3 regions of the Oceanobacillus timonensis genome follow, and region 1 is predicted to be linked to each of the others. Evidence: riboswitches for the same ligand, from Rfam matches in the RefSeq annotation. Region 1 holds a riboswitch; each other region holds the start of a gene.
What was found. A riboswitch is a leader RNA that binds a small molecule or an ion and turns the genes downstream of it on or off. The one in region 1 is predicted to bind S-adenosylmethionine.

Region 1 (10,102 bases):
TCTTCCTTGATGATCGATGAAGTTCCGAATAACCATTGCTTTTTCTTCATTTGTGATATCAAACTTTCCGAACATGTCATCACTCCCGATGCGAATAATCTCCATCGCCATACGTTCTAGTTTGTCTTTGTTTAAATAAAAATAAATCGTATTCTTATCGCGTCGTTGATAAACCACATCAATCTCTTTTAATTTTGTTAAATGATGCGAAATGGTTGGTGGCTTTAATCCTAGCTTGCCTGCAATTGCTTGACCATGAAGCGGTCCTGATTTCAATAAGCTAATAATGCGTATCCGAGTTTTATCTCCAATGGTTTTGTGAAAATGAACGATTCGATCTAATTGCATTATTTCTACCTCCTCATCTGATTTGATTATAATCTAATTAGATGGATATGAAAATCTTTTTTTGAAAATGAATGATTAATTGATGGGGAGATTTTACTTAAGAGTTGGTATACTCTACTGTGTGTATCTAATGAATGAATAATATGAAAATGAATTATTTGAATGTAAACGTTCCTTGACAGTCAAGTTTCCTTTACTATATCATTAAAAGTGTAGAGAGGAATGTATACTGCTATGCAGAATCGAATGAAGCAATTAAGACAAGAAAATGGAATTTCTCAAGATAAAATGGCAAAAATGCTCGGCGTATCGCGGCAGACGATTATTTCAATTGAAAAGGGCCGTTATAACCCTTCATTGCCGCTTGCTATTCAAATTGCACGTTGTTTTCATACCATAGTGGAAGATGTTTTTCTTTTAGAAGAGGAAGAATAATGTAGCGGATTTCATTTTTTAAACAGGAGTGTTTTCTATGAAAATGAGCAGCAAAACTGGAAGGATCTTTTTCTTGGTTGGGGGCTTTATTTTTCTTTTTTATACCCTATTAATAGGTTTTGCTAGTATATCAACAGGAAGTTTCTTTGCTGGACATGAGTTGATATATTTCAGCGTAACAGTGATGTCTTTTTGTCTAGCTTATTTATATCCTCAGTTTAAAGAAAATGATGAGCGAACAAAGAAAATACGGGAACGGGGAATTACGTTTAGTTACTTTATTATTATAGGGTATATGGTTATTCTTATGCCCCTTTTTCAATTAGAATGGGTTCATTTAAGTGGATATCAGACAGTATGTATATTAGCTGCCCTGGCTATCGTAACTGTCTTTTCATCATTTGTTGTACTATCGAAGCGTTATTAGAACGGTTAAGGGAGTATACTAATATGAAGAAGGAATATAACCTTGTATATCGGGAAGTCCAGCATCCACGGCAAATTTGGATATGGCTGCCAATCTTATTGTGTGCCGGAATCATGTGGTATTCGTTCATTCAACAAATTATCTTTGATGTACCTGTAGGAAACAATCCAACCTCAAATATATCTATGATTATTTCTTGGTTTATTTTTGGAGTGGCGATTCCAATCTTTACATTAGGGATTAAGCTGGTAGTTGAAGTACGTCATGATGGCATTTATGTGCGCTTTTATCCGTTTCCGTATAAGCGATTTCTTTTTAAAGATATTTATAGTTATGACATTATCACTTATAGTTCCATAAAACGTTTTGGAGGCTGGGGATTGCATATAAATACGAAGGGTGAAAAAGCTTATAATATTTACGGAAATAAAGGAATGAAATTAAAATTAAAGTATGAAACTGTCGTTATTGGTACTCAACAACCGGATGAATTAGAAGCTGCCATACAATCCGTGTTTAATAGACAGTCTTCAAATCAGATGAAGAGATAATATTGGAAAAGTTTTAGCAGGGAACATCTACATACATAGTAAAGAGGATAGAGCAGTAAATAGTAATGGATTAGTTTCCCAATAAGAAAGTACATAGAATACGACGTTCTAGAATTTGAGATTGGAACGCAAGTAAATGTAACTATTCTGAAGATAACGAAGTAGACCTGTTATTTAATAAAGTAAAAAATAAATCATTTCAAACCATTAGTATATCTAATTAATAGATAGAACAATGGTTTTTTGTTACAGAATGATAGAGAGGTGTTGGCGTATAATAATCCTATAGTGGAATCTTAAGCAGCTGTAGAGGGATTCGTTTACTTTATACTAATGAATAGCATTATTTGAAATTTTGCTTTCTAAAATTATGTTAAAATGATTAATTTTCGAAAAAAGTTAATTAATTCCTAAAATACTGTTAACAGCAAAAGAATAATATGCTAGATTATCTAATATAAAAAAAGTTTATAAAGGCTTCATTAGTCTTTAGTATGAAAGACAAAAATATAAAGGAGACTGAAAATGCAGAAATTCTTTTTTAACAAATCCTACGTACTTATTTTTATTTCTTTAACAGCACTTTTTTTAAGTGCATGCTCCAGCAGTCCGGAAAATGCTTCAGAAAACTTTAAGGAAACAGTAGATGAGAGAGACCCAGAAGCCCTGCTAGAATTAGTCACAGTGGACGAGGGTACATATTGGACAGAACAGCAAGCTCAGCAAGTTGTCGAATTCTTTCATGACGACAGCGAAAAATATCAGGAACAACTGCAATTGCTTGAGCAGCAAGTAACTGCATTAGATGAAGGTAACATGGTGCCTCGGGAAGAAGGCCTGTTTTATTTTGATGATGAAGGAGAGTTAAGAGTACGAAATTACGAGGTAGCGATAACGAATGAAGCATCAGATCTTGATCCGGAGCAGCTTACAATAACAATTGATGAAGAGGATGCGATAGAAATAGAAAATCTGGATGAATCAATTGGCTTGTTTGGTCCTGGAGATTATTCGTTTGTAGCAGAAGGGGAATTCCCTTACGCAACAATAGAAAGTGAAGGGTCTTTTTCTTTAATGAATACTAATTCCTTTAACCAATCAGTTGATTTAGATTTAGAAGAAAGTATTGTGAATATTAGCTCCTCAATAGATAATACGAAACTTCTCGTTAATGGTGAAGAAACAGGAACAGAAATAGCGAGCGACGAACAAGAAACATCCACAGATATAACAGGCGACGGGCAAGGAACATCGGTATCTTTCGGACCTATCAGTGAAGAAAATACACTGCAAGGTGTTGCAGAGTTTCCGTGGGGAGAAGCACAAAGTGAAGAATTTACAGTTGATGAAGAAACAGAGTATGACATAACGCCAGGTGTACTAACAAGTGAAGAAAACCGAGATGCAGTTACAGAACAGATAAATAACTATTACGAAACTCATATGGCTGCACTGGTTAACTTAGATATTGATGAATTAACAGATGATGTATCGGATGATTTACGAGAATCGCTCAATGATACATTAAAGAGTGCAACCAATTCAAGTATAGATACGTCTTATGAGGGAGAAATATTGGGGACAAGAATTGACTTTGGACAGACTTCATATGAACTCGGTTCTGGAGGTCGCCATTATGTAACATTACCGGTAGAGATTCATCGAGAATATACAGAAAATAATCAATATCGTGACGATGATCCAGAAGAAGAATACCTTGATAAAAGCCTTACTTTAGAATATTTGGAAGATGAAGAGAAATGGATTGTTTCAGAGGAAGGTGAGGATTATAGTATAACCGGTAATGATGATACGATGGCCGGAGACGATGTTGTTGAAACAGAACTCTAAATGGTTAGAAGCACTTGTTCCATATTGGAATGAGTGCTTCTTTGATTGATAAATCAGAAAAGAAATATGTATTATAGTAGGATAATGGTGCTATCTTATCTTTGTTCAAAGCGTAGGCAATAAGAATTCTACATCTACCATTTCAATTTTACAAAATGTTGTTGAAAATATATTACAGCAAATTGCCTAAATTTTAGTAATCTCCTTGACGAATGCATCGCTTCCATGTAAAGTAAATCATAATTATTCGTATAATTCCATATATTCTTATCCAGAAAGGCGGAGGGACTGGCCCGTTGAAGCCTTAGCAGCAGACGCTGATTTGTACTGTGCTAATTCCAGGAGCATTTTTGCTTGTAGATAAGAAGAGATTTTTATCATATTTAACCTCTTCTTTTATCAGAAGGGGTTTTTTAATTGGATTATTGAATGAATGCAGTAGAGAAAGAGAATGAGGAAGGGGTATTTTAATGACAACAGCAGCAGAAACGAAACATACACGTGCTCCATTCAGAGCAGATCATGTAGGAAGCTTTCTCCGTCCAAAGCGCTTGAAAGATGCACGTACGCAAAAGGCAAAGGGAGAGATTAGCCAAGAACAATTGCGTCAAATTGAGGATGAGGAAATTACGAAACTGGTAGAACAGCAGAAAGAAGCCGGGCTTCAATCAGTGACAGATGGCGAGTTTCGCCGTGCCTGGTGGCATTTTGATTTTCTGGAAGGCTTAGATGGCGTGGAAGGTTATACGGCAGAACAAGGTTTGCAGTTCACTGGAGTTGAAACGAAAAAACGGGGTATTAAAGTAACAGATCAAATTGGCTTCAGTAATCATTATATGATCGAGCATTATAAATTCCTGCATGGTATTGCTGGAGATGCAGTGGCGAAATTTGCAATTCCAAGTCCGAATATGCTCTTTTTCCGGGCGGATTTCGAAGACGGAGTCTATGAAAATGATGAAGCGATTATTGATGATTTGATCACTGCTTATCAAGGGGTGATTCAGGCATTATATGATGAAGGCTGCCGCTACTTACAGCTGGACGACACTTCTTGGGCCACTTTTTTCTCAGAGGAAGGCAGAAATTCTCTGATTGAAAAAGGGAGAGATCCGGAGAAAACAGCAAAATTATGCGCAAGAGCAATCAATGAATCCATAGCAAACAGACCGGATGATATGCTGGTAACGATGCATATTTGCCGGGGGAATTTTCAATCTACCTATATGTCAAGCGGGGGTTATGAAGCAGTGTCAGAAACAATTTTTGGCAGCTTGCAAGTTGATGGTCTGTTCCTGGAGTTTGATGATGACCGTTCGGGCGGATTTGAACCACTTCGTCATGTGAACCGTGATGACTTATATATTGTGCTGGGTCTGATTACGTCGAAATTCAGCGAACTGGAAGATCCGGAAGCTGTGAAGGCAAGGATTGCAGAAGCTGCGGACTATGTACCATTGAACCAGCTTTGTCTCAGCCCTCAATGCGGATTTGCTTCCACAGAGGAAGGAAATTTGTTGAGTGAAGCACAGCAATGGGAAAAAATCCGGCATGTTGTTCGAATTGCGGAAGATGTTTGGAAATAAGGGTGATGAGCAAAGGAGATTTGGAGAGACTATCTTTCCCAATCTCCTTTTTAAAATGAAAGGGCCATTTCAAAGAAAGATGTTTAAATAAACGTAAATTCCAAAAAATTTCAAACAAAGAAAGAAATCGTGATATTTTTTTGATATATTAGTAATAACAATAAGAAGATTATCCTGTTTTAACATAACTGATAGGAAAACCATTTTTAATGGATAGGATGTTTAGAAAGGGGGTAAAAAATGGAGATTCGCAATTTACAGATTTCTGATTATGATGTCCTGATTCCACAGATAAATGAATGGTGGGGCAGACGTGACATGGCAGGGATGCTGCCTAAATTATTTTTTAATCATTTTAAGAATACCAGCTTTATCGTGGAAGATGAAGGAAAGATTGCAGGTTTTGTAATTGGGTTTTTATCACAAGATCAGCTAGATGAAGCATATATTCATTTTGTAGGTGTGCATCCGGATTACCGAAAGAAAAACATTGGAAAAACACTTTACGATAACTTTTTGAACAAAGTTAAATTGGCTGACCGGAAAGTTATCCGCTGTATCACTTCACCAGTAAATAAAACATCGATTGCATTTCATCAAAAAATGGGTTTTGTGATTGAGCAAGGGGATAAAACAGTGGATGGTATAGCTGTGAAAGCAAATTATGATGGGGTTGGTAATGATCGTGTTCTATTCAAGAAGATAGGGTAAATATTTATGATAGATAAACGTTTTTAAAAAAACAGAGAAAAATAAGACAAGATTCGATCGGAGGGACATTATGTCACCCAAACTGCAAATCAGTTCAATAGATTCCTATATTGATGAGACAATTTACATAAAGGCAATTGGCTGTGCATCAAATACGAAGGTTTCCATCCATGCATCCACCTATGATGAAGCGCATAAACAGTTTCATTCTTATGCGACATTTATAGCAGATGATAATGGCATTGTGGATGTATCTTCGCAAAAGCCGGTGGAAGGTACTTATGATAAAGCAGATGCTTTTGGCTTGTTCTGGTCGATGGACCATACGGATTCCAAATGGGGAGATTATTATCAAAAGAGCAGTTCGGATAAAGTTTCCATCACTTTGGTTTTGAAAGTGCATGAGGAAGAACAAGATGCCGTCACAATTCACCGGCATTTTTATATGGATGGTGTAATAAAAGAAACTGTGCAGCATCATCAACGAAAAGGAACCCTATTCCACCCGGAAGAACGGGGAAGTTATCCTGCTGTTGTCATTTTAAGCGGATCAGATGGCGGTATGCAGGAGCATGCGGCAGCTTTGTTAGCTTCTAAAGGATATACCGCATTGGCGCTTGCTTACTTTGGAACGGAAGGGGTGCCGAACGAACTTGAGGAAATTCCGTTAGAATATTTTCAAGAAGCAACAAGGTGGCTGAAACATCATGAATATGTCAATGGAGATGTAAATTTAATTGGCTATTCCAGAGGCGGAGAACTTGCTCTGATTTTAGGAGCAACATTTAATGACTATCAATCTATCATTGCCGGTGTCCCCAGCGCCTACATAACTCCAGGTATGAAAAATGGGATATTTGCTCCTATAACGTCCTGGGTTTTCCATCAGGAGGCTTTGCCTGCCATCAAGTTTAAGTATCCCCTTTCGATGATGTTCTCTACCATGAAGAATTGGCTCACCAAAAAGCCGATATCTTTTTCAGCTATATGGGAGCATACGTTAAAAGATCAGGAGAAGACGGCAGAAGCCAGAATTCCAGTTGAAAATATTCAGGCTCCTATCATGTTTATTTCTGGCGGCGATGATCAGTTATGGCCGTCCAGCCGCTATGTAAATCGAATGGAAAAGACGCGGAAGAATTTGCAGGAACCGTATCAAGATCGTTATTTATATTATGAACATGGCGGCCATTTTTTATCTTTTCCCTATAGTTTTGTTCAACTGCCTGCTAATGTATTTATGCAAGTAGGGGGAGGCATGACAATGACCTTTGGCGGAACAAAGGAAGCAAATGCAGATGCAGCAAAGGATTCCTTGGATAAAATACTGGAGTTTCTTGCTGCGAACAATCGAAAGTAATCATTTTATATCTATTGGAGGAACGGGAATGATACGTAAACTGACACAAGCAGACCATGCGAAAGTAATGGAATTGGTCGAGCCTAAAGTAGCAGAAAATTTGTTTATTATTGGAAATATTGAAGCGTTCGGCTATGATTCTGATATGCAAGATGTTTGGGGAGAGTGGGAGCAGGAACATTTAATTGCTGTCCTCCAACGTTATCGTACTTATTTTGTGATGTATAGTGAAGGGGAATATGATATTAGAGGGTTTGCGAAAATTATAAACGCACATAAACAGCGGTTTGATTTAAGTGGTCTGAAACATTTGATTGAACCCTTGGAAGCATATATTGATAGATACGTGCGTGTACATAAAGAAACATATTATGCAGCTTGTGAAACATTAAGCTATCCAGTAAGTGCAGAGCACATAGAACAGGTAGAATATCTGACTTCTGCGGATTATGAAGAAAATATTGATATGCTGGGTTCTATACCGGAATTTTCAACAAGTAATTTAACGAAAGAATCGAGAGAAGATGCAGAAAAAAATAAGACAGGGCGTACCTATATTATCCGAGATGAACAAGGAACAATGGTTGCATCTGCATCGACCACTGCTGAAAATTCCCAATCCGCGATGATTGTCGGTGTAGGAACAAGGCCGGGATATGAGCGGCAGGGCTACGCAACGAAGTGTATGGAGAAATTATGTACAGCGTTATTAGCAGAAGGAAAGTCGCTTTGCCTGTTTTATGATAATCCGGCAGCGGGAAATATCTATAAACGATTAGGGTTTGAAGATATCGGGATGTGGACGATGATTCGTTACGAAGCAGAGTAGGTTATTGTTTTAAAATATATGAGGCACAAGGTATGAATGTACTTTTCCATCTAAAATAGTAACATTGATTCTACAAAAGTGAGTGGTAAAGCATGAATGAAGGAAAAAGAATTTTAATTATTGAAGATGATCAGGAAATCAGTCAACTGCTGCACGTTATTTTAACTAAAATGGGAATGACGCCAATAGCTGCTTATTCGGGTACAGAAGGTCTGCTTCAGCTGAAAAACAATCCATTCGATTTGATTTTATTGGACTTGATGTTGCCAGGAATAAGTGGAGAGGAGCTTATTACACAGGTCAGGGAAGAGAAACGTACAATCCCTATTATGGTGATTTCCGCAAAAGTTGGTATGGATGAAAAGGTTCAAGTCTTGAAAATGGGAGCAGATGATTATATAACCAAGCCATTTCATCAGAAAGAAATAGAAGCCCGTGTGGAAGTACAACTGCGAAAATCAACTGCTCCCTCCTCGCAAGAAGACAAAAAAGTATGGCGGGGGCTGATTATCTTTCCAGAAAAGCTGTCTGTCACATTAGAGAATAACTCATTGCAGGTAACCAATGCGGAGTTTGATATTTTGTCCTTATTGATTCATCATCCGGAACATGCCTTTTCTAAAAGAGAGATTTACGAAAAAATTTGGAAAGGCACTTATGTCGGGGATGATAATACGATTAGTGTCCATATCTCCAATCTGCGCAGAAAAATGGCTGAAGTTACTTCTGAAGAGTATATCCGAACCATTTGGGGAGTTGGGTTCATGCTGGTTTGATTCCGGTCTGTCTTTCTTTATGAATTCTTTATGATTTGCTTAAAGGATTTTAAAAGGGCCTGCGCTAAAATAAATAGCAAGAACATTTAGTGAAGGGGCCGAGAAGATGAGTGCTGTGATTCAAACGTATACATTAACTAAGAAATTTAAGCAAGAAGAAGTCATTAAACCACTTGATTTTTCTGTGGAAAAAGGAGAGATATGTGCCTTAATTGGTAAAAATGGAGCTGGAAAATCGACTATTTTTAAAATGCTTGCAGGGCAGGTAACGCCGACAACGGGAGAAATTTACTTATTCGGAAAGTCAGGCAAAGAAATGAAGCAAGCGAAAAAAAGAATGGGATTTATGATAGAGACGCCGGTCTTTTTCCCGGATTTTACAGCGATTCAAAACCTGGAGTACTTCCGGATGCAGAGGGGCGTTGCGGAAAAGAAACGGATAGATGACGTATTGGAAATTGTCGGGCTGGCCAATCAAAAGAAGAAAAAATTCAGAGAATATTCTATGGGGATGAAGCAGCGGCTGGGAATCGCTCTATCTCTCTTAAGCAGTCCGGATTGTTTAGTGCTGGATGAGCCAATTAATGGTTTAGATGCGGAAGGTATTATGGAAATTCGCAGGTTATTGATCCGGTTAAATCAAGAAAAGCAAATAACCATTTTAGTTTCCAGTCATATTTTAACGGAATTACAGCTATTGGCAACGCGGTTTGTATTTATCAAAAATGGGGTGATTGTCGAGGATGTAAGCAAGCAGCTTCTGGATGAAAAGAGCAGGAAGCAAATCCATTTGAAGGTGGATGACACAGCCAAGACAGCACAGCTATTAGAACGTACTTATGAGGATATCCAATATAAATCCCTTCCTGATCAGGTTATCATGATACAAAATCACATTGAAGAGGCTGGAGAAATAAACCGCCTTTTAATCAAAAACGATGTATTGGTGATGGAATTCCGCGTGGAAGCGTTGAATTTAGAGGAATATTTCTTAGGATTAGTGGAGGGGGATGGAGAGAAATGATTAACTATTTGAAAAGTGAAAACTACCGTATATTGCATAAGAAAAGCTTATATCTCACAACTGCGGTCTGCTTTTTCTTAATTATAGGTGCGGCATTTAGTTTGAATTATTTTAGCAGGGTAGATGCAGATTTTCGTTACGGAACAAGCAGTTTTTTCTATTCGAATGTTATCGGAATGGGAACACAAATTATTATTATCTCCT
Region 2 (10,102 bases), 2.0 Mb from region 1:
ATTTTTTGTGAGCATCTCCACTCCGGCTTTTGCAGAAGAATAAGCTGCTCCGTAATGCATTGGAACATGTGCATTTAAAGAAGCAACATTGACAATTGCTCCGCCGCCATGTTCTTTCATGTATTTTGCTTCATGTTTTAACGATAAGAAGACCCCATTCAAACATAAATCAACCGTGAAATTCCAATCTTCTTCCGGCTGATCAATGATTGCTCCTGATTTAGATGCACCAGCAACGTTAAAGGCCATATCAAGTCCGCCAAATGCTTCTGTCGTTTTGTGAACAAGATTTTTAATATCTTCTTCTTTCGTAACATTTGTTACAACACCTAATACATTTCCTTTATGGTGTTGCTCCAGCTCTTTCAATTTTTCTTCATTTAAATCTGCTATCCCTACTTTCGCACCAGCTTCTACCAAGTTTTGCACCATGGCATAACCGATTCCGGACGCTCCACCAGTTACGATCGCAACTTTCCCTTCTAGTGTAGTCAATTTTATTTCCTCCCTTTATTTTACTACCTAAAGCATACGCTTTCATTTTTAGAGTTGTCAAAAAAGACCCTCTCCATGCTGAGAATATAGTGGAAAATATTTTTTATCACTATGGAATTCATCTCCCTGACAAAAAGTTACATGTGCACATATGCATACATAAAATAATCTGTACTGTACAAACTCACCTTATAAACAATTTTAATGAATCCCTTCCTCGATATACAGAAGACTATCTAACACGGCTGTCAACCTTTTCTCCCAGTGTAAATAGGAGAAAATAATGTATTAGCACTGCCTTATTTTGTTTCAATCATATCAAAAAGGGAATCATAATAGAGATATCAGTCATACATTCCATTTAAAATGAACTTGGAGGAATTTTATTATGTCAAAAGTAGCAATTGTAACTGGTTCTGCAGGAGGACTAGGAAAAGGAATAGCAAAACGGCTTAGTGAAGACGGCTTCAAAATTGTTCTGCATGATATTAATAAAGAAATGCTGGATAGTACGTTAAACGAATTTAAAGATGCCGGCGCTGATGCTGTTGCCATTTCCGGTGATGTGTCTAAACGCGATGACCAATTTAATCTGGTTAAAGAAGCAGTAGAAGCGTTTGGACAGCTGGATGTGTTTGTAAATAATGCAGGGATTGACGTTGTTTCCCCGTTCCTTGAAATTGATGAGAATGAACTGAATAAAACTTTTTCAGTAAACGTGAACGGAACTGTATTTGGCACACAAGCTGCAGCAAAACAATTTATTAAACAAGGAACAAAAGGAAAAGTAATTAATGCATGTAGTATTGCCGGGCATGAATCGTATGAAATGCTGGGTACTTATTCTGCTACCAAGCATGCGGTCCGTTCTTTCACGCATACGGCTTCCAAAGAGCTGGCAGCAGATAATATCCGCGTCAATGCATATTGCCCAGGTGTAGCAGGTACATCCATGTGGGATCGTATTGATGAAGAAATGGTAAAATACTATGACAATATGGAACGCGGAGATGCTTATAAGCAGTTTGTTGACGGCATCTCACTGGGACGTTCTCAAGAACCTGAGGATGTTGCAAACCTTGTTTCCTTCTTAGCTTCTGATGATTCCGATTATATTACAGGACAGGCTATTATCACAGACGGCGGAATTGTGTATAGATAATAACCGAGGAAACCGTTGAAATTTTTATTCCGCAAAAAAGAAACATCTTAAATTGCTTTTTATGCACTAAAAGCAGCCGTTATCATTGAGATACGGCTGCTTTTCACTAATCAAGTATGGGAATAAAATACATAACCGGGCACTCACTCGGATGGAGATCATGGATGATTTTCTTTACCTTCTCAACCTGGTGAATCATGCAGCGGAATTCTGCCTTACAAACGGTTTGTAAGCATTCGCTTTCGATAGGTACAGACATTTCCAATGATGCAAATTCCAAGGGTCGGGAATAATGTTTATATTTTGTATAAGAAAGAACGTTGTCCTGATTGCCATAGTGTAAAAATCCATGTTCATGAAGCTGCTCCCGTAAAACACTGATATACTCCTCTGCCATCAGCACTTCTACCTTTACAAAATCAATATTCATCCATATCCCCCCTTTTTAGAACTGTTTTTCTCTAATAAATGAATGCGATTTTACACAGCAACTACTCATTCACAGCTGCAAGATGATTTGTATTATTATAATCCACGACACGCCATTCCCCATGTTCACAAGCAAATGTTGTCATGGATGTATTTTGAAGAAATGTAATCCCTGTTCCTAACTTCTCTTTTGAAATAATAGACAAAAGGGCATTAATTAATGCACCATGGGAAACAATCAGAACACGCTCCCCAGGGTACTTTTCACAAACTTCTTCTAGCCCCTTCATCGCTCTTTCCTTTAACGCTTCAAATGTTTCTACATTCGGAATCATTTCCCGATCAGGAAAATAGCGGTTTCTATCCGCTATGTCCATTCCTTCCGCATCACCATAAGAACGTTCTACAAAATCAGGCATTTCATGCAAAGGCAATCCTAAGTCCTTGTTAATAATTTCTGCTGTTACCTTAGCACGCGCTAATGGACTGGTAATGAGTACGGTCGGTTCAAATTTTTCCGCAGCCGCGCAGCAAACTTTCGCTTGTGATTCTCCTGTTTTATTTAAAGGAATATCTGTCTTTCCCTGAATTCTTTTTTCTTTATTCCAATCGGTCTCCCCATGCCGTATCATACAAATCTCTGTCAAAGCCATTTCCCCACTTTCGAACTATTTTTCTCATTAATCCTATTCTAGCACTATTTCTGCCTGTTTATCTATTAACTTGTGTTTTTTCGCAATAAAAACAGGCTGAGGGTTCCAATCTCCCTTAGCCTGTTTTAACTGTTTCTTTTGTTTCCATACAATGTGATTACGCGTTGTTTCTTTTTACTCTCCCCAGACTTCTCTGGCTGTATCTACAATATATTTTAACTTGTTCCATTGATCTTCCTCCGTCAACAAATTGCCATGATGCGTGGATGCAAAGCCGCATTGCGGACTGATACATAATTGATTTTTCGGAACATACTGCGATGCCTCTTTTATCCTTGCTTTAATATTTTCTTTATCTTCTAATTCACCATATTTCGAAGTAAAGACACCCAACACGACGCGTGGTCCGCCGTCCGGAATGTATTGAAGCGGCTCAAACCCGCCGGAACGATCATCATCATATTCCAGGAAGAACCCGTCTACTTTTTCTTTTGCAAATAAAGTTGGAGCTATTTTTGCATAACTGCCTTCAAAAGCCCATTTCGAACGATAATTTCCACGGCAAAGATGGGTAGTAATGGTTAAATCTTCCGGTTTGTCTTCTAATACGCTGTTTAATACATGCAGTGCTAAATCAATAAAATACTGACGGTCTTTTCCATCTTCGGTTGTCGGGAAATTCTCTACATTCAATCCTGCAATGTATACATCATCCAGCTGCAAGTAACGGCACCCTGCATCATAAAAAGCTTTAATCGCGTCTCGATATGTTTGGATGACATCTTCTGCAAATTCTTCCAGATTTGGATAAACTTCCGAATTAACAATTCCTTTCGCAAATAATTGATTCGGACTTGGAATCGTTTGTTTCGCAATCGCACGATCACCAACAATCTCTTTAAATTCCACAAACTCTTTTACATGCGGATGATCCGGATTAAAAGAAACCTTTCCTGTTACACGTACGTTATAGCGTTCTGTTTCTTCTCCAACAAAGACAAAACCTTGGTCCGGCACATACCCTTCCACACCATTTAAATGCTCCTGAAAATCGGTATGCCAGAAACGGCGTCTGAATTCTCCATCTGTCACCGCACTTAAACCAACTTCGATTTGCTTATCTACAGCACGCTTAATTTCTTCCGTTTCAATTTGATGAAGTTCTTCTTTAGAAATAGCCTCTTCTTGAAAATTCTTTCGAGCCTGGTGAATACGTTCCGGTCGTAATAAACTCCCAACATGATCGGCACGAAATGGTGCTTTTACTGCTGTTTTTGTCATTTTATTCCTTCTCCTCTTTTTAGTAATTATGAATACTTATGGCAAAATGGCAAATGAACGAACTGGAAAACCACTTGCTTTTTCAGGTTTCGGACTAATGTTAAAGATGACCGCACCCTTCGCTGGTAATTGATCCAAATTTGTTAAAAGTTCCACTTGAAATGTATCTTGTTCCAGCACATAATACTCGCCGATTAAAGACCCATTTTTTCTGGCATCGACAGCTGCATCGGTATCAAACGTTTCATGTCCTACTGCTTTAATCTGTCTTTCTTCAAACAAGAATTGCAGCGCATCCAATCCCCATCCGGGTAAATGACTGTCTCCATTTGCATCCTTATTCTCAAATGTTTCTCTATCCGGCCAGCGTTTGCTCCAATCCGTCCGCAATGCTACAAATGTGCCCGCTTCAATTTTTCCATGTATTTCTTCAAAAGCTAAAATATCTTCCACCGTTAAAATATAATCATGATTCTCCCCGACAGCTTCCGATTTATCAATCACAACAAGCGGGAGGACAACTTCTTTTAAGTCTAATTCTTCTAAATAGCGCTGATCACGAACGAAATGGATGGGCGCATCAATATGCGTGCCATATTGTCCGGAAACGCTGAATTGCTGTGCAAAAAAACCGTCATCATGCGTGTATAATGTTTCAAACTCGGCATCCTTAAATGCTGCAAAATGCGGAGAGCTCGGCCCAAATGTATGCGTTAAGTCTACCCACGTTTTTGTTTTCAATATATCAAGCGCTTGTAAGACCTCATTTTCTTTTGTAACTGTCATGATAAATTGCCCCCTCCTCTATTACCTTAAGCTTTTGTCTTATAATCTGTAATATGATCCTGCAATGTATCGTCTTCACCAAATAAGAAATGTTTATGCATATCCGGAGAATAAATGGAATTAATTGTCTCCATTCCAACAGCCTCTGCTACCGCACGAAGCATTGCCGGTGAAGCTCCACAGCACAATCCAATGTAATTGATACCGATGCTATGTGCTTTTTTCGCCCATTCCGCCAGTTCATAACGGTTATGATAAAGCGGATCCAGCGAAGTCGGGAAAGTGGTTTCTGTCGGCAAATGACAGCTGCACCCTCCATCTGGCAAGTTAAAGAATGTCGGATTCTCTTCCGTTGTCCGGTACGGAATCGGCAATGCTCCTACATATCCATTTACATTGTCACGAATCTTCTCTAAATACGGCTGCATCGTATCCGGCCCGCGGAAACAGTTCATCCCGACAACTAAAGCGCCGTTATCTTCTAAAATCTTACATGACTCTTCCACTGTGTAACCATCACGCAAGATATTTTCACCCATTAATCCCAAGGTAATTACTGCCGGCAGATCATATTTTTTAATTTCTTCTAACGCAATGAATGCTTCTTCATGATAGTAGAACGTTTCCCCGTTAATATAGTCAACATCCTCATCTTTACACCATGAAGCCATCTCGTTAAACATGGCTCTAACTTTATTCTTGGACTCCTGATCTTCCGGATTGAAAATATTGGTATTCGAAATGTTTCCGGCAACCAAAGCTTCTTCCGTCGGATGTTCTTGCGCTACTTCCTTTGCTAATTTAATAGCATTTCGATTTAAAGGCTCTAATAAATCTTCTTTGCCGATGATGCGCATTTTTTCACGATGTGCGTTGTATGTAAAAGCAAGCACCACATCCGATCCTGCTTTCATATAATCACGGTACACTGCTTTCAATGTTTCCGGATTATCCAATGCTACTTCCGGTACAAAAGATCCTGCCTGTAAGTATCCTCTGCGCTCTAGTTCAAATAAATATCCTTCCCCTGCAATAACTGTTCCCTGTTTTAAACGTTCTTCCAAACTTCTTTTCGCCATTTCTCCATTCCTCCCATAAACTTTTACTTGTGATGTGCTGCCGATAAGATGATACAAACACGAAAAAACCTCTTCTTTTCAGAAAGAAGAGGTTTGAGTACGATATCAATGTCTCTCCTTATCTGCTAGCTTCTGCTACTGGAATTGGCACAGTTCTTTTCTAAGTCTGTTGCCGAGGCTTCCAAGGGCCAGTCCCTCCACCTCTCTGGATAAGAAAATGTATTGCTATTTATTTGTTGTAGATAACTATATATGTATTTGAATTCTTTGTCAATATGAATTTTTAAAAAATATTTCAAGCATACAACGTTTATAACAGCCAGCCATATGTTTAACGAACCCCTATAATGGGGTACATTGATATTGTAGCTAAAAAGTCATAAAATGTTCAAAAAGTATAGACAGCATTGAAAAATAAGCATATAATACACTTTAAGCTCTTATCAATAAACGTTAATATATTGAAATCGTTCTTCAATATTGGTATAATTAAATTTTTCTCTAACATAAAGATAGCTATCCTATATGAAAGCGAAAATGGAAGGAGGGCGTAGATGTTGAATAGACATTTGATGATTGCTATGATGATTATCATTTTACCAATCACACAACTATCTTCAGGTATACATCACAGCTACCTTCTCACCGAACAAGAGATGCTGGTTGATACCCAAATGTCTCAAGACTTAGGCTTGGGCGGAAATGATCAGTCAGATAAATCATTTATAACATACCCGGCTTTAGTCATTGCTTTATTCTTACTGGGAACATTTAGTTTATTTACGATGATTGTAAGTATCAACCGCACAAAACGGCTGATGACGCCCGTTTTCTATCAATCCAATTTCGTAGTTTAATCCTCTTTTGAAATAAATCAAACTTTCAAAAGAGGAGGTTGACAAAATGATGATTTTCAGATTTATTGTGATTGGATTCTTTGCACTGACCGCATTATCCGCATTCACTTATCAAGGCATCGAGGTTTCTCATGCAATCGCGGAATTGTTCAGAGCAAGAACTTAATGCATGATATACAGCAAGGCAGCCAATGCTCATCCATTGGCTGCCTTTTTTACTTGCATTCTTTTAATCGAAATTTCCGCATCGTACTTCCGTTACCTCATGAACCGTGATAAATGCCTCCGGATCAACATCTTGAATAATTTCCTTCATTTGACTTTCTTCCAAACGGGTTATAATACTTTTCACTTGTCGGAATTCTTTTTTCGAGTATCCGCCTTCTACATGCTGCACCGTACAACTACGTCCTAAACGGTCTCTGATTTCTTTGATCATTTCATCCGCATAGCCGGTGATAATATATACTGCTTTTGTACTGCTCAAACCTTCTTCAATCAAGTGAATGACTTTCGAAGCAATAAAATAAGCAATTCCTGACATTAAAGCCCCTCGTAAACCAAATACTGTCGATACCACAATAAACACAAATAAATTAAGGAATAAAATCAAATCACTCGTTCCAAAGGGGAGCTTACGTGATAACAGCACTGCTAACATATCGATACCGTCCAATGCCCCGCCATTACGGAGTGCAAGCCCCATACCGAAACCAATAATAATCCCGCCAACCACTGTCACCAGCAAGGTATCTCCTTCAATTCCTACTATCGTCGGGATATGATGCATCATACTTGTACTGATAGCCAGGGAGGCAATTCCGAGGATGGATAACAACGCAAAACCTTTGCCAATTTGTTTATATCCTAAGTAAATAAATGGAATATTTAAGATAGCAATTAAAACTCCCAGCGGCAATCCTGTCCATTGCGAGCCAACGATACTCAGGCCGGTAACCCCACCGTCAGAAACACTATTGGGAATCAATACCGCTTCCAGCCCATAAGCGGTAATAAACCCGCCAATAACAATAATGAGGCCTCTTAAAAAAAACATTGTCTTTCTCGATATTTTCGATTGCGCTTTACTCATCACATTTTCCTTCTTTCTATTGCATTGTTGCTATTGTGTAAAATAAAATAATCGTCCGTCTGCTTTACCGTTACTTCCCTTCCTGCTTGCGTTGAAGTTTTAGATTGCTTCTTAGACTTAGATTTCCTTATTTCACTTAAAATAACCTTATAAATACATTTTTTTCAATATTAATTATTATACGCTTCTCTGTTTCAAACTCAAATGTTATGAAGGTGGAAGATTTGTTTAAAAACGGTGAAACCAATACATGCATTTATTCGTAACTATTAAAAGAGGTGATAGAAATGAAAAATCATGAAGGATGTATGAAATGTGGAAGCCGAAATGCGGATTCAAAAGATGTTTCCATGACAGGATCCGGCTTATCTAAAATGTTTGATGTACAACATAATCGTTTCACTGTCGTATTCTGCAAAGATTGTGGATACTCCGAGTTTTATAATGCAGAAAGCTCTACAGCTAGTAACATTTTTGATTTATTTTTCGGAGGATAATTTCTCGCAGCAAGTCGGTTTAGCTAACGGAATTAGATTGCTTTTTTAACATTTTGATAAGCAGAAAAAGAGCATGGTTCTTTACGCCATGTTTCTTTTTCTGTAGAAATGCGTTCGTACTTCTATTCACCTTGACTTGATAACAATACAACTACCACAATGCTTTTTCTGTCATCTTCAAAATAGCTTTACATTCCCTTATCCCCTTTGATATGATGATTTCCTATATACATTTTTTAAAATACATTACAAAGGAATCATATATATATGCGTCTCTCCAAAAAAGCTTTTACAAAACGATACTATCTATTCTTATTACTCCTGGCTATTTTGCTGATTGCAGCAACATTACGTTCCCCAATCACGTCTGTCGGACCGCTTATCCCTCTGTTCCGCGGAGAATTAGAAGCTTCTAATGGCATGATTGGTTTAGTAAATACGATGCCCCTGCTTGCGTTCGGTTTGTTTTCGCCATTTGTACCCAGGATATCCAGCAAACTCGGGATGGAAATAACATTATTAATCGCGATGGTTGTGCTGTCTATCGGTGTATTTATTCGGGCGAATAGCGGAATAGAGCTCTTACTTTTTGGCACCTTGTTGACCGGAATGGCTATCGCTGTTGGAAATATACTAATGCCGGGGCTGATTAAGTCAACTTTCCCTTATCGAATGGGACTCATGACTGGAGTGTATTCCGTTTCGATGAATGCGTTCGGAGCGCTTGCTTCTGGTATTTCCGTACCAATTGCTTCCATATCCGGATTCGATTGGCGTCAGGCTATGCAAATATGGAGCTTTCTCTCCTTGGCAGCTGTTATTGTCTTATTACTGCGTTTGCCTGCCGCGCGTTCAGCGGATAAAAAAGTGTTTGTCAACGTAAAAAGCCAGCCGTCTAAAGCGATTTTCAAATCAAAAATTGCCTGGGCTGTCACCTTTTTCATGGGGCTGCAATCGTTCATACCATATAGTTTATTTACGTGGCTCCCGGATATCTTTATTGCAAAAGGGTTTGACGAAAGCGAAGCCGGATGGTTAATTGCTATTTATCAAGTTGGACTTATCCCAACAACATTTATCGCACCCATTCTTGCCGGGCGGATGAAGAGTCAGCAGCTGCTCGGCTGCAGCGCCGGATTGCTATTTTTCTTTGGCTTATTAGGCGTTGCTTTTACTTCATCCCATCTGATTATTGTCTTTCTGATATTAACCGGTGTCGGTGCCGGGACCGCGTTCAGCATGGCCATGATGTTCTTTGTTTTACGCACCAATTCTGCTATGGAATCGGCGCAATTGTCCGGCATGGCGCAATCTGTTGGGTATATCGTCGCTTCTACAGGCCCGCTGTTCCTAGGAACAATCGCTGATAAAACGGGAGGCTGGGCTGTGCCATTTATTATTTTAATGGCTGCATCCTTAATCATTGCCTTTCTTGGGATTATTGCAGGAAAAGATGAAAAAATTTCTTTTGAAACAGAAGAAGTAGCAGCCAAATAAGTTTATATGTAAACTATACAAAAAACCAGATGGTCGAAGAAAAATTCCTTCGACCATCTGGTTTTTTCTTTTCTCAATTAATATAACGATAGTTCATCAGCTGATTCAGCATATCAATTTCATCTTGCAGTTTAGCTCCAATATTGGTTTCTCTAACCTTTTTCCGTTCCAGTTCTTTGTCCACAACCCGCCGAACAGATAAGACATCTGCTCCATTTAAAACAACATCCTCTTTAGAATTAAAATGCTGGTGGGCAACGAGCTGCATACCAA
Region 3 (10,102 bases), 1.4 Mb from region 1:
TAGGTTATTTTATTTTTCTGTCCGATAAACCGTGCCAAATGATTCTGCAAGCTGTTTGGATTGTTTTTTACGATCTGCACGGCGGCTGGCACGAAGCGGTGCACTTTCATGAAGCATTTTTTCATCATCTGTTTCCGGATAAACTGGCGGTACTTCCATTGGTTTCCCATTTTCATCAATGGCAACAAACGTCATAAATGCCGTTGTGCAAGCTGTCCGCTCCCCGGACCGGATATCTTCTGTAATCGCCCGGATAAATACTTCCATAGACGTATGATGCGTCCAGGTCACAAAGGCTTCAATGGAAATATAGTGCCCCCCTTTTACGGGAGCTAAAAAATCGACAGAATCCGTAGATGCTGTAACGACCGGGTTATTTGCATGTTTAACTGCTGCAATAGCGCCAATATCATCAAGATGCGCCATTAATTTCCCGCCAAATAAAGTCCCGTATTGATTCGTATCCGGCGGAAGTACATGTGTTGTTTTTAATGCTACTGATGCGGAACATGGTTTTGCATTCATCTCTTTTTCCTCCTGCTTTACTGTTTTATGAAGGTTCGGCGTCCTTTTTGCTTATTTCAGGACACTTACCCAGTTCGTTTCATTATGAAGAACCACCTGTAAACCTCCCGTTGTATAAAGTTTCATCCTATAATACGGGGGCAATTAAACGGGAGACCGACTCCTTAAAACGAATACCGATGGAACGTTTTTCATATAGTTTTTTCGTCATTTGTGTGGAATGTGCCAAATCGTTGTCAAACTCTTTCATTAATCGCTCCACAACATTAATATCGTATAAAAATGCATTCACCTCAAAATTAAGGCGGAAACTCCTTACATCAATGTTTGCCGTACCGACAGTGGCTATATTCCCATCCACGATAATCGTTTTTGCATGTAAGAATCCCTTCTGATATATAAAAATGTCTGCACCAGCGTTCAATAAATCACCGCAATAATACATCGTTGCCCAATAGACAAATGGATGATCCGGTTTATTAGGGATCATAATTTTCACATCCACACCGGATAATACGGCAATACGAATAGCATCACGTAAGCTTTCATCGGGTATAAAATAGGGGGTCTGAATATAGATATACTCTTCCGCTTCCATGATCATCTTCATATACCCATTTTTGATTTGTTCATATTCTGAATCTGGACCGCTGGAGACAATCTGCATACCGATTTTCCCTCCGGAAACCGTCTGGAAATGTTCTTCCTCATAAGAAATCTTGTGCTTGGATGCCTGATTCCAATCCAATACAAAGCGTGTCTGCATACTTTGCACGGCATCCCCTTTTAGCCGCAGATGGGTGTCACGCCAATATCCCATTTTTCTTTTCAACCCTAAATATTCATCCCCGACATTAAAACCGCCAATATAACCGATTTCCCCATCAATAATCGTTAATTTCCGATGGTTCCGGTAGTTGATTTTAAAATTAATAATAAATCTGGACGGGAAAAATGCTTCAACGAGAACGCCAGCTTCCCTCAGTTTTTTTATGTAGCTTCTTTTCAATGATCTGGACCCCATATCATCATATAAGAGCCTTACACATACACCCTCTTTTGCCTTCTTAATCAAGGCATTCGCAAGCCTGGTCCCCAGCCCGTCACTCCGCATAATATAATATTGCACATGAATATGATGCTTAGCACGGTTTATATCTTCTAAAAGCGCTTCAAATTTTTCGTGGCCATCTGTGTAAATATCCACGCCATTATTTTCTGTATAAACAGCTTCCCCATTACGAAGATGTAAATAGACCAAATCAAGATGTTTTCTTAAATCCTCATGGTTTAATTGAAATGTGTCTTTTTCGATGGCATGAATCTGTTTTTGTACAGCTTTTTTTACATCCATCCGGCTGCGCTGATCCCACTTGAATATATGACTATTGCTGATGGGACGTCCAAAAACTAAATACAGAATAAACCCTATAATCGGGATAAATAATAACACCATTACCCATGCCCAAGAAGAGGTTGGATCCTTCCGCTCCAGAAAAATAATGGATATAGCCAGCGCAATATTTATAACAAACATTAGACCGATAATTATTGAATATAATCCCATATATCCTGCTCCTATCACTTCTTCTCCAACAAAAGAAAGTCCCCTCTTATCATAGCATAAAACGGCACTTCATTCAGCGGGGACGAGTAAAGTTTTGTTTCGTAAGGTACGATATCGCCCCGCTGAATCACATTTTACTCTGTCAAAAAAAGGACTCCCTATGACGCTCAGGGATAAAGAACGACATGATTTTCAATGCGTTAAAGCCTGATCCAAATCTTCCCATACATCCTGCCATCCCTCAATCCCGACGGATAACCGTATTAAAGCATCTGTAACTCCCATTTTTTGACGCTGTTCATAAGGAATTACAGCGTGTGTCATCGTAGCTGGATGCTGAATTAATGTTTCGGTATCACCAAGACTGACAGCAATTTTTATTAACTCCAGTTGATTCAAAAACGCCTGCACTTCCGCTTTTCCACCATCTAATTCAAAAGAAAGTGTACCTCCGCCGGATTTCATTTGTTTTTTCGTAATGGCATAGCCGCTATTTTCCGGGTCGCCAGGATAAAATACCTGTTTCACCTTTGGATGCTGCTTTAATTTTTCTGCAATGTGTAAGGCATTTTCTGCATGTCTATCCATTCGAAGCGGTAATGTCTTGAGACCGCGAATCACCAGCCAGGCATCAAATGGAGAAAGCACCCCGCCAATATCCTTTTGTGTGGTTGCAGCGATTTGGTCTATTAATCCTTGTTTCCCTGCTGCCAGTCCTGCAATCACGTCGCCATGCCCGCTTAAATATTTGGTGGCACTATGCACCACGACATCTGCTCCCAATTCCAGCGGACGTTGTAAATACGGTGTAGAAAATGTATTATCCACCACCACTAAAATGTCATGTTTTTCAGCAATGCGAATGACCAGCTCCAAATCAATCACTTCCATGGTTGGATTAATCGGTGTTTCAATATAAATCACTTTTGTTTCCGGACGGATATAATCCTCCATACTTTTAGCATCGGTCATTGCTACGTAGTCTGTTTGAATATTGTATTTTTCATCCATCATCGACAGCAGCCCGTAAGTACATCCATATAGCCCGGAAGAACAGATGATATGGTCATTTGCTTTGGTAAGTGCAATTAATACCGCAGATATCGCAGCCATTCCTGAAGCAAAAGCTAACCCTTTTTCCGCCTTTTCCAGTGCTGCCAGTTTTTTCTCCAGAATTTGTACGGTTGGATTGCTGACGCGGGTATAGACATGCCCTTCTTCTTCTCCGGCAAAGCGGGCTGCTCCCTGTTCGGCTGTATCAAATGTGAATGTAGATGTTTGAAAAAGCGGCGGCGTCAAACTGCCCAGAAGTTCTTTGGAATCATATCCTTCATGAATCATTGCCGTTTCCATATGTTTAAACTTTTTCCCCATTTATATTCTCTCCCATCCTTGGTAAAGATGATACATTCTGATGTGTCTCTCTTTATGATAAAGTATTCTTGTGCTGTTGGGAATGTTTCCGTTTTAGAAATTTGTTTAAAATTAAGAAATAGATTATTTGAAAAAGCATTGCTTCCTTTCTTATAAAGTTTTAATATTAATTTTAGTTTCATTTTTTTCAGAAGGCAGGAATGTATCATGGAGGATAAATCTTTAAAACAAGGAGCAGTTATTACCTTTGTTGCTTATTTATTATGGGGAATCTTCCCAATATATTGGAAGTTTCTAGAACACGTTCCAGCTGGCGAGGTACTTGCTCACCGGATTGTCTGGAGCTTAGTATTTATGGTTTTCTTAGTGCTGGTGACTGGTAATTGGCGTCATCTGATGGAAACCGTTCACGAGCTAAAAAACGATAAAAAGAAAACCATTGCTATCGGTACAGCTTCTATTGTGATATCTATCAATTGGTTTCTATTTATTTTTTCAGTACAGCATGGACATGTGCTACAGGCTAGTTTAGGCTATTATATCAATCCTTTAATCAGTATTTTATTAGCGGTCTTTGTATTGAAAGAAAAAACAACAAAAGGACAAGTCCTATCTTTCATCCTTGCAGGGATTGGGGTGCTTTATTTAACACTGAGTTATGGTGTGTTCCCTTGGATTTCGCTGTTATTAGCGCTCACCTTTGGTTTTTACGGACTGATTAAAAAGACGGTCAACCTGCACGCCATGTACGGATTGACGATTGAAACACTCGTGGTTGCACCCATTGCTCTACTATATTTAATCTTTATCCCATCGGAAGGATCATTTACTTTTTCTCCTTTGTTTGCACCGGACAATCTTTTGCTCATAGGAGCAGGTATCGTTACTGCAGTGCCTTTACTGTTATTTGCTGCAGGTGCTAAACGAATACCATTGGCAATGGTTGGTTTTTTGCAATACGTCGCTCCGACAATTATGTTCTTCCTGGGCGTGTTTCTATATAATGAGACGTTCACCGTGCACCATATGATTACCTTTGCACTGATCTGGTTTGCGCTTGTTATCTATATGGTAAGTATTTATCGGGATACGCCGCGCAAAAAAGGAAAGAAGAAGGCAACCGCATAGCTTCAGCCCGTTTTATTAGCTCAAATGATCAAGCAGGAATAGGAAGGTTTCTTGAAAAGGAACCTTCCTATTTCAATTCCTAGTAAAATACTTGACTTTTAATCTGTAAAACTATATACTCGCTAGTAATTTCAAAATATTTAGCAGAATCTCTTATAAAGAGCGGTGGAGGGAATAGGCCCTAAGAAGCCCGGCAACTTGAAGCATCAGGTGCTACATCCTACAGATACATCATCTGAAAGATAAGAGAGAGTTCAAAGTCACTTATAAGAGCTCTCTTCATTTTAGAAGGGCGCTCTTTTTTCATTGAAAAGTGTGTTCAAAAAAAGGGAGGAAATACAATGTCAAATAACCGCTTACAGCAGGACGAAACGATTTTATTACACGGAGGACAAGTTCCGGACCCTGCTACCGGAGCCCGTGCAGTCCCTATCTATCAAACGACTTCTTATGTATTCCGTGACACAGAACATGCACAAAACTTATTCGGATTAGCTGAACCAGGAAACATCTATACCCGCATGATGAATCCGACGGTAGATGTGCTGGAGCAGCGGATAGCGCAATTAGAAGACGGTGTCGGTGCTTTAGGCGTATCCTCGGGAATGGCTGCCATTACGATGACCATCTTAAATATTACACGCGCTGGAGACGAAATTATTACAGACAGCAATCTGTACGGCGGAACGTATAATTTATTTGCCAACACGCTTCCTCGATATGGAATCGATGTGAAATTTGTAGACGGTACTGATCCAGAAGCTATTGAAGCTGCGATTACGGATAAAACCAAAGCTATCTTTGGTGAAATCATCACCAATCCGAGTCTATATATCTTTGATGTCGAAACAGTGGCTGATATTGCGCATCATCATGGCATTCCTTTAATTATAGATAATACATTTGCACCTTATGTTGCCAAACCGCTGACTTGGGGCGCAGATATTGTCGTTCACTCTGCCACAAAATGGATCGGCGGACATGGTACAACGATTGGCGGTATTGTTGTAGACAGCGGCAGATTTGACTGGAACAATGAGAAATTCCCTGACTTTATTGAGCCGGATGAAAGCTATAACGGCTTAAAATATGCGGATTTGGGACCAGCCGCTTTTATTACGAAATTGCGTGTTCAGTTATTACGTGATATTGGCCCTGCACTCAGTCCGCAAAGCGCCTTTTTATTACTGCAAGGATTGGAAACATTGCATCTACGAATCAAGCAGCATAATGAAAATGCGGAAAAACTGGCCGCTTATCTGGAAAAACATCCTGCAGTAGAATGGATTAACTACCCAGGGTTAGAGTCACACCCATCCCACCAGCTTGCTAAAAAATATTTAAAAGGCGGCTTTGGTTCCGTTATTACGTTTGGGATTGAAGGCGGCCGTGATGCAGGCCGTACTTTAATTGATAATGTAGAGCTCTGGTCTCATGTTGCCAATGTCGGGGATGCCAAATCACTGATTATTAACCCTGCTTCTACAACGCACCAGCAGCTAACAGCTGAGGAATTGAAAAAAAGCGGAACACCAGAGGAATTGGTCCGTTTATCAGTCGGTCTGGAAGCATTCGATGATATAGTAGCTGACTTGGATCAAGCCATTGATAAAGCAACAGGAAAATCACTGGGAAATCAACAATCTGCTGAAGAAATAGCGGTACAAAATTTGTTGCAATCTCCATTTGACCGCAGCGAAGGCGTCCGTAAGAAACGGATTGTTACTATTGGTATCGCGGATGAAGACATTGTACCTCTATATAAATTGGGTTATGAGGTTATTCCGGCAGCAGATACAGATGAGGTGACAACAGATATACTGACTGGAGCTGATGCAATTTGGCTGCAGGAAGGCAAAGCGGTACCAGAAGAAAATGCGGCTTATCAAGGAACGATTTTATTCACTAAGTCACATCCCGACGTAACATCTGACATATTCATCCTTTCCAATGTGCACCCGCCAGAGCTTGCTCTAAAGTTACGCAGTTCCGGACGTTAATGTGTACAAGTTCACCATACCTGTCTTTCTTCTATCGATTACGGTATATTTCACAGAAGAAAGATGGGTATATTTGTGTTATAATAAATGTTCAGTGACGTCTTCTAGCATAAAACTTAGAAGGCGTTTTTCGTTTCATTTGTTTAGTATTCTCTATCCTTGATTAAAATATAAATAGATAAACAGGAAAGCAAATTCCTTTTGAATTCATAGGTAATTTTATTTGCTCCCACATAAACTAGAAGAAAAGAACACGTAGGTGTGATGATGAAGATGACAAAAAAGAAATGGCTTATTCTCATTAGCTCCCTTCTCGTTGTTGTAATTGCAGTTATTGCTATTTTACAGCTCCCCTATTTCCAGTTAAACTCTGAACAAAGGGAAAGAGAAGATGCGCTGAGAGAACAAATTACGCCTGAAGAAACAAACGATGAAGAAGATGAACAAGAAGACGAAAGTGAAGAGGTCATGGGGAATAACGACGAACAGGAAAATGGCCCCATAGCTGTTGATGAAGAATTGGAGAATACATTTGATTTTGCTTCCGATGAAGATGTAGAAATCGTTACACTGGGAGATTCCCTGACACAAGGCGTAGGAGATGATACCAACCAGGGCGGTTACGTCGGGATATTAGACAGAACACTGCAGATTCTGTATACGAATATTCACTTTACGAACTTTGGCAAGCGTGGAAATCGTTCTGATCAATTGCTGAAGCGGCTGGAAGAAGAGCCGGAAATCGCAGATGCCCTTGAAGAAGCGGATATTGTCATTATGACCATCGGAGCAAATGATATTATGCGGGTGCTGAAAGAAAATATCATGGATTTAGAAATCAACTATTTTAATGAAGAACAAACCTTTTACGAAGAACGATTAAATGATATATTTGACGAAATTCGTTCTATCAATGATGATGCTTCTATTTATCTATTAGGCATATTTAATCCTTTTAAAAATTATTTTGAAGACATTGAAGAACTCGATCAGATTGTCCTTAACTGGAATGATACAGGCAGAGAAATCGTCAACCAAAATGAGAACAGCACCTTTGTACCCATTGATGATTTATTCGATGACACAACGGTAAATTTATTCGCGGATGATAATTTCCATCCTAATTATGACGGATACTATTTAATGGCTGAGCGCATTCTGGAATATTTTAATTAAGTTGGGATGAACATAACAATGAGAGCAAAAAACAGACGTTTTAAAATAAATAATAAGTGGAAGGCCGGCTTTCTTGCCCTTCTTATTTTGAATGGTATCATCTTACTTGTATTGCTGGCACTGATTTTTTGGCCGGTTTCCAATAATGCATTCCCTCCAAAGTCTACGATAGATGAACAAGAAAGCTCGGAGTTTTATATTCAGACGACCAAGCAGAATTTAAACAATTTAATCAATGCCTATGTTGAAAAATTGCTGGAGGGGTCGGATCATCACTACCGTATTTTACTGGAAGATGATGTCCACCTGATGGGAGAACTTCCTGTCTTTTCATCCACCGTTCCTTTATCGGTCCGTCTTGAACCGATCGAACAGGCAAATGGCGACCTGGTATTGCAGCAAAAATCTATCTCTGTTGGGCTTTTAGAGCTTCCGAACAAAAAAATCATGGAATATATGGATCGATTTTTACCAATGCCTGAATGGGTGACCATCGATCCGGACAGCCAAGAGATTTATGTAGCTGTAACAGATATGGATTTGGAGGGGAATTTTGACGTTGCGGTACAGCATATGGATTTGGAAGCAAATAATATTACGATGAAACTGGTTGTTCCTTATGAAACGCTTGGCATTCAAGACGTCAGCATGGATGCCATGCAGGATTTATTTGAATAAAGGGTAAGAAAAAGCACAAACGCTTCATCATGCGTTTGTGCTTTTTCTTTAAAATTCTTTATCATCAATCTACAAATTAGAAATATAAGATAATGATGGCTGTTCCGTTTCTGATAAAGAATCTATATTTTTATACTGTAACAAGACGCCTTCATAAACAAGCTTTAAATTGGAAGCACTTCGAATATCTTCCGGTGTGGTAAAGTATGGATCTTTTGTTAATGGAAGGCTCGTTACATTTTGTAATATCGTAGCTACAAACTGTGAGCAGAAAAATGCTGTTTGACGTGTGATTTTTACGTTCATCATAACTCCAATCAGCCCGATAAAATTATAACGATACTTCTCTTTGTCAATTTCTATATGTTGAATAAAGGATGTAATATATTCATATTCTTTTCTGGTCACTTCCAGTTCATAAATTTCACATCTGGATTGGTTTAAAAAAGGGGAGGAAATATCCTCTTTCACAAAACCACCAATAAATGGATTATTAGGTTGCTTTCTCCCAAAGCTATAAACTTCTGTTAATTCTCTATCTAAAGCAATCGAAACATGGTTTAACGGCTCCTGGGTATACAGATGAATCAATCGTGACAGATAACTGCCTGTATCCGTAAACAGCAAATAAACCGTCCTGCTTTTCATCTTATTGTCCCCCCTCCTCGGACATACCTTTTTTATTAATATATACAAAAGCTTTTTCATATACAATAGCTGAAGTAAAAAAATATATGTGATATCTAGATAGAAAGAACCAGAGAACTCCATTCAATTCATTTTGGCAGCTTCTCTATCCCTTCTCATTACGTATGAAATGGCAATAAGTTTCACCAGTTACATGAATTTGTAATTTTTTGCATATCATAAGCACTTCATATTTCGTTAGCCTGTTCTTATGATGTATTATATGAAAATGAATTGATTTGGTATCCATATCTGTTGATTATTCTTGTACAATTGATTTCTCTTTTTCTCCATAAGATCAAACAACGAATGCTCACGCAAATGCATATCTTATTTTTTTGATTAACCGGTTTTTCAGCTTACTTTTATATTACCTGCTATTTCCTTTATCGATAATAACCCAGCGCCATATTTTCAGCTAAGCCTCTAGGTCTATGCTGTTTTTTCTTATTGAAAGATAGAATTGAACGATTTAACCGTCTTATCTTGCATTGTATCTCTAAATAACGTAAACTTATTCTGATAATGATTTTTTCTGCGGTGTAAACGCTCATAAAATTCGTGCTTCAAGATAGAGAAAAATAACGCTGCACATACAGGAAATAATGGAAGCCCACACCCTGATTTATTCAAACAGCATTCGGTGGCAGGAAAACAAAACGGCCGCTGAGTGAAGTTTCATTTTATTGGAGGCAATATATACAATGTTAACTGTAACCAATGTTAGTTTACGATATGGTGATAAGAAACTTTTTGAAGATGTTAATTTAAAATTCACGCCGGGAAATTGCTATGGTGTAATTGGTGCAAACGGAGCAGGAAAATCAACTTTCCTGAAGATTCTTTCCGGTGAAATTGAACCGCAATCCGGTAACGTATCCCTTACTCCAGGCCAGCGTCTGACAGTTTTAAAACAGGATCACTTCGCTTATGAATCACACCCTGTTCTGGAAACTGTATTAATGGG

Region 2: linked by a shared signal. The riboswitch ahead of B7E05_RS19090 (homocysteine S-methyltransferase family protein) and the one ahead of B7E05_RS08885 (5-methyltetrahydropteroyltriglutamate--homocysteine S-methyltransferase) in region 1 are both predicted to bind S-adenosylmethionine.
Region 3: linked by a shared signal. The riboswitch ahead of B7E05_RS02560 (O-acetylhomoserine aminocarboxypropyltransferase/cysteine synthase family protein) and the one ahead of B7E05_RS08885 (5-methyltetrahydropteroyltriglutamate--homocysteine S-methyltransferase) in region 1 are both predicted to bind S-adenosylmethionine.

What each region holds. Positions count from the first base shown of each region.
Region 1 is NZ_LT800497.1:1,814,566-1,824,667, forward strand. Features, by position in the region: gene B7E05_RS08860 (DUF2087 domain-containing protein) at 1-348, opposite strand, end outside; gene B7E05_RS08865 (helix-turn-helix transcriptional regulator) at 583-783, shown strand; gene B7E05_RS08870 (hypothetical protein) at 821-1,210, shown strand; gene B7E05_RS08875 (DUF6141 family protein) at 1,234-1,761, shown strand; gene B7E05_RS08880 (TcaA 3rd/4th domain-containing protein) at 2,287-3,612, shown strand; SAM riboswitch class I at 3,877-3,979, shown strand; gene B7E05_RS08885 (5-methyltetrahydropteroyltriglutamate--homocysteine S-methyltransferase) at 4,083-5,198, shown strand; gene B7E05_RS08890 (GNAT family N-acetyltransferase) at 5,439-5,909, shown strand; gene B7E05_RS08895 (alpha/beta fold hydrolase) at 5,980-7,269, shown strand; gene B7E05_RS08900 (GNAT family N-acetyltransferase) at 7,298-8,098, shown strand; gene B7E05_RS08905 (response regulator transcription factor) at 8,191-8,874, shown strand; gene B7E05_RS08910 (ATP-binding cassette domain-containing protein) at 8,981-9,898, shown strand; gene B7E05_RS08915 (ABC transporter permease) at 9,895-10,102, shown strand, end outside.
Region 2 is NZ_LT800497.1:3,861,015-3,871,116, forward strand. Features, by position in the region: gene B7E05_RS19060 (SDR family NAD(P)-dependent oxidoreductase) at 1-495, opposite strand, end outside; gene B7E05_RS19065 (acetoin reductase) at 884-1,657, shown strand; gene B7E05_RS19070 (hypothetical protein) at 1,764-2,087, opposite strand; gene B7E05_RS19075 (histidine phosphatase family protein) at 2,149-2,733, opposite strand; gene B7E05_RS19080 (5-methyltetrahydropteroyltriglutamate--homocysteine S-methyltransferase) at 2,914-4,020, opposite strand; gene B7E05_RS19085 (cyclase family protein) at 4,057-4,806, opposite strand; gene B7E05_RS19090 (homocysteine S-methyltransferase family protein) at 4,833-5,885, opposite strand; SAM riboswitch class I at 6,001-6,101, opposite strand; gene B7E05_RS19095 (hypothetical protein) at 6,440-6,742, shown strand; gene B7E05_RS19100 (YitT family protein) at 6,972-7,835, opposite strand; gene B7E05_RS19105 (zinc ribbon domain-containing protein) at 8,123-8,332, shown strand; gene B7E05_RS19110 (CynX/NimT family MFS transporter) at 8,600-9,829, shown strand; gene B7E05_RS19115 (fructose-1,6-bisphosphatase) at 9,903-10,102, opposite strand, start outside.
Region 3 is NZ_LT800497.1:451,190-461,291, reverse strand. Features, by position in the region: gene B7E05_RS02585 (acyl-CoA thioesterase) at 10-525, opposite strand; gene cls (cardiolipin synthase) at 653-2,092, opposite strand; gene megL (methionine gamma-lyase) at 2,285-3,466, opposite strand; gene rarD (EamA family transporter RarD) at 3,674-4,594, shown strand; SAM riboswitch class I at 4,745-4,843, shown strand; gene B7E05_RS02560 (O-acetylhomoserine aminocarboxypropyltransferase/cysteine synthase family protein) at 4,936-6,594, shown strand; gene B7E05_RS02555 (SGNH/GDSL hydrolase family protein) at 6,868-7,770, shown strand; gene B7E05_RS02550 (YpmS family protein) at 7,789-8,448, shown strand; gene B7E05_RS02545 (hypothetical protein) at 8,518-9,096, opposite strand; gene B7E05_RS02540 (ABC-F family ATP-binding cassette domain-containing protein) at 9,840-10,102, shown strand, end outside.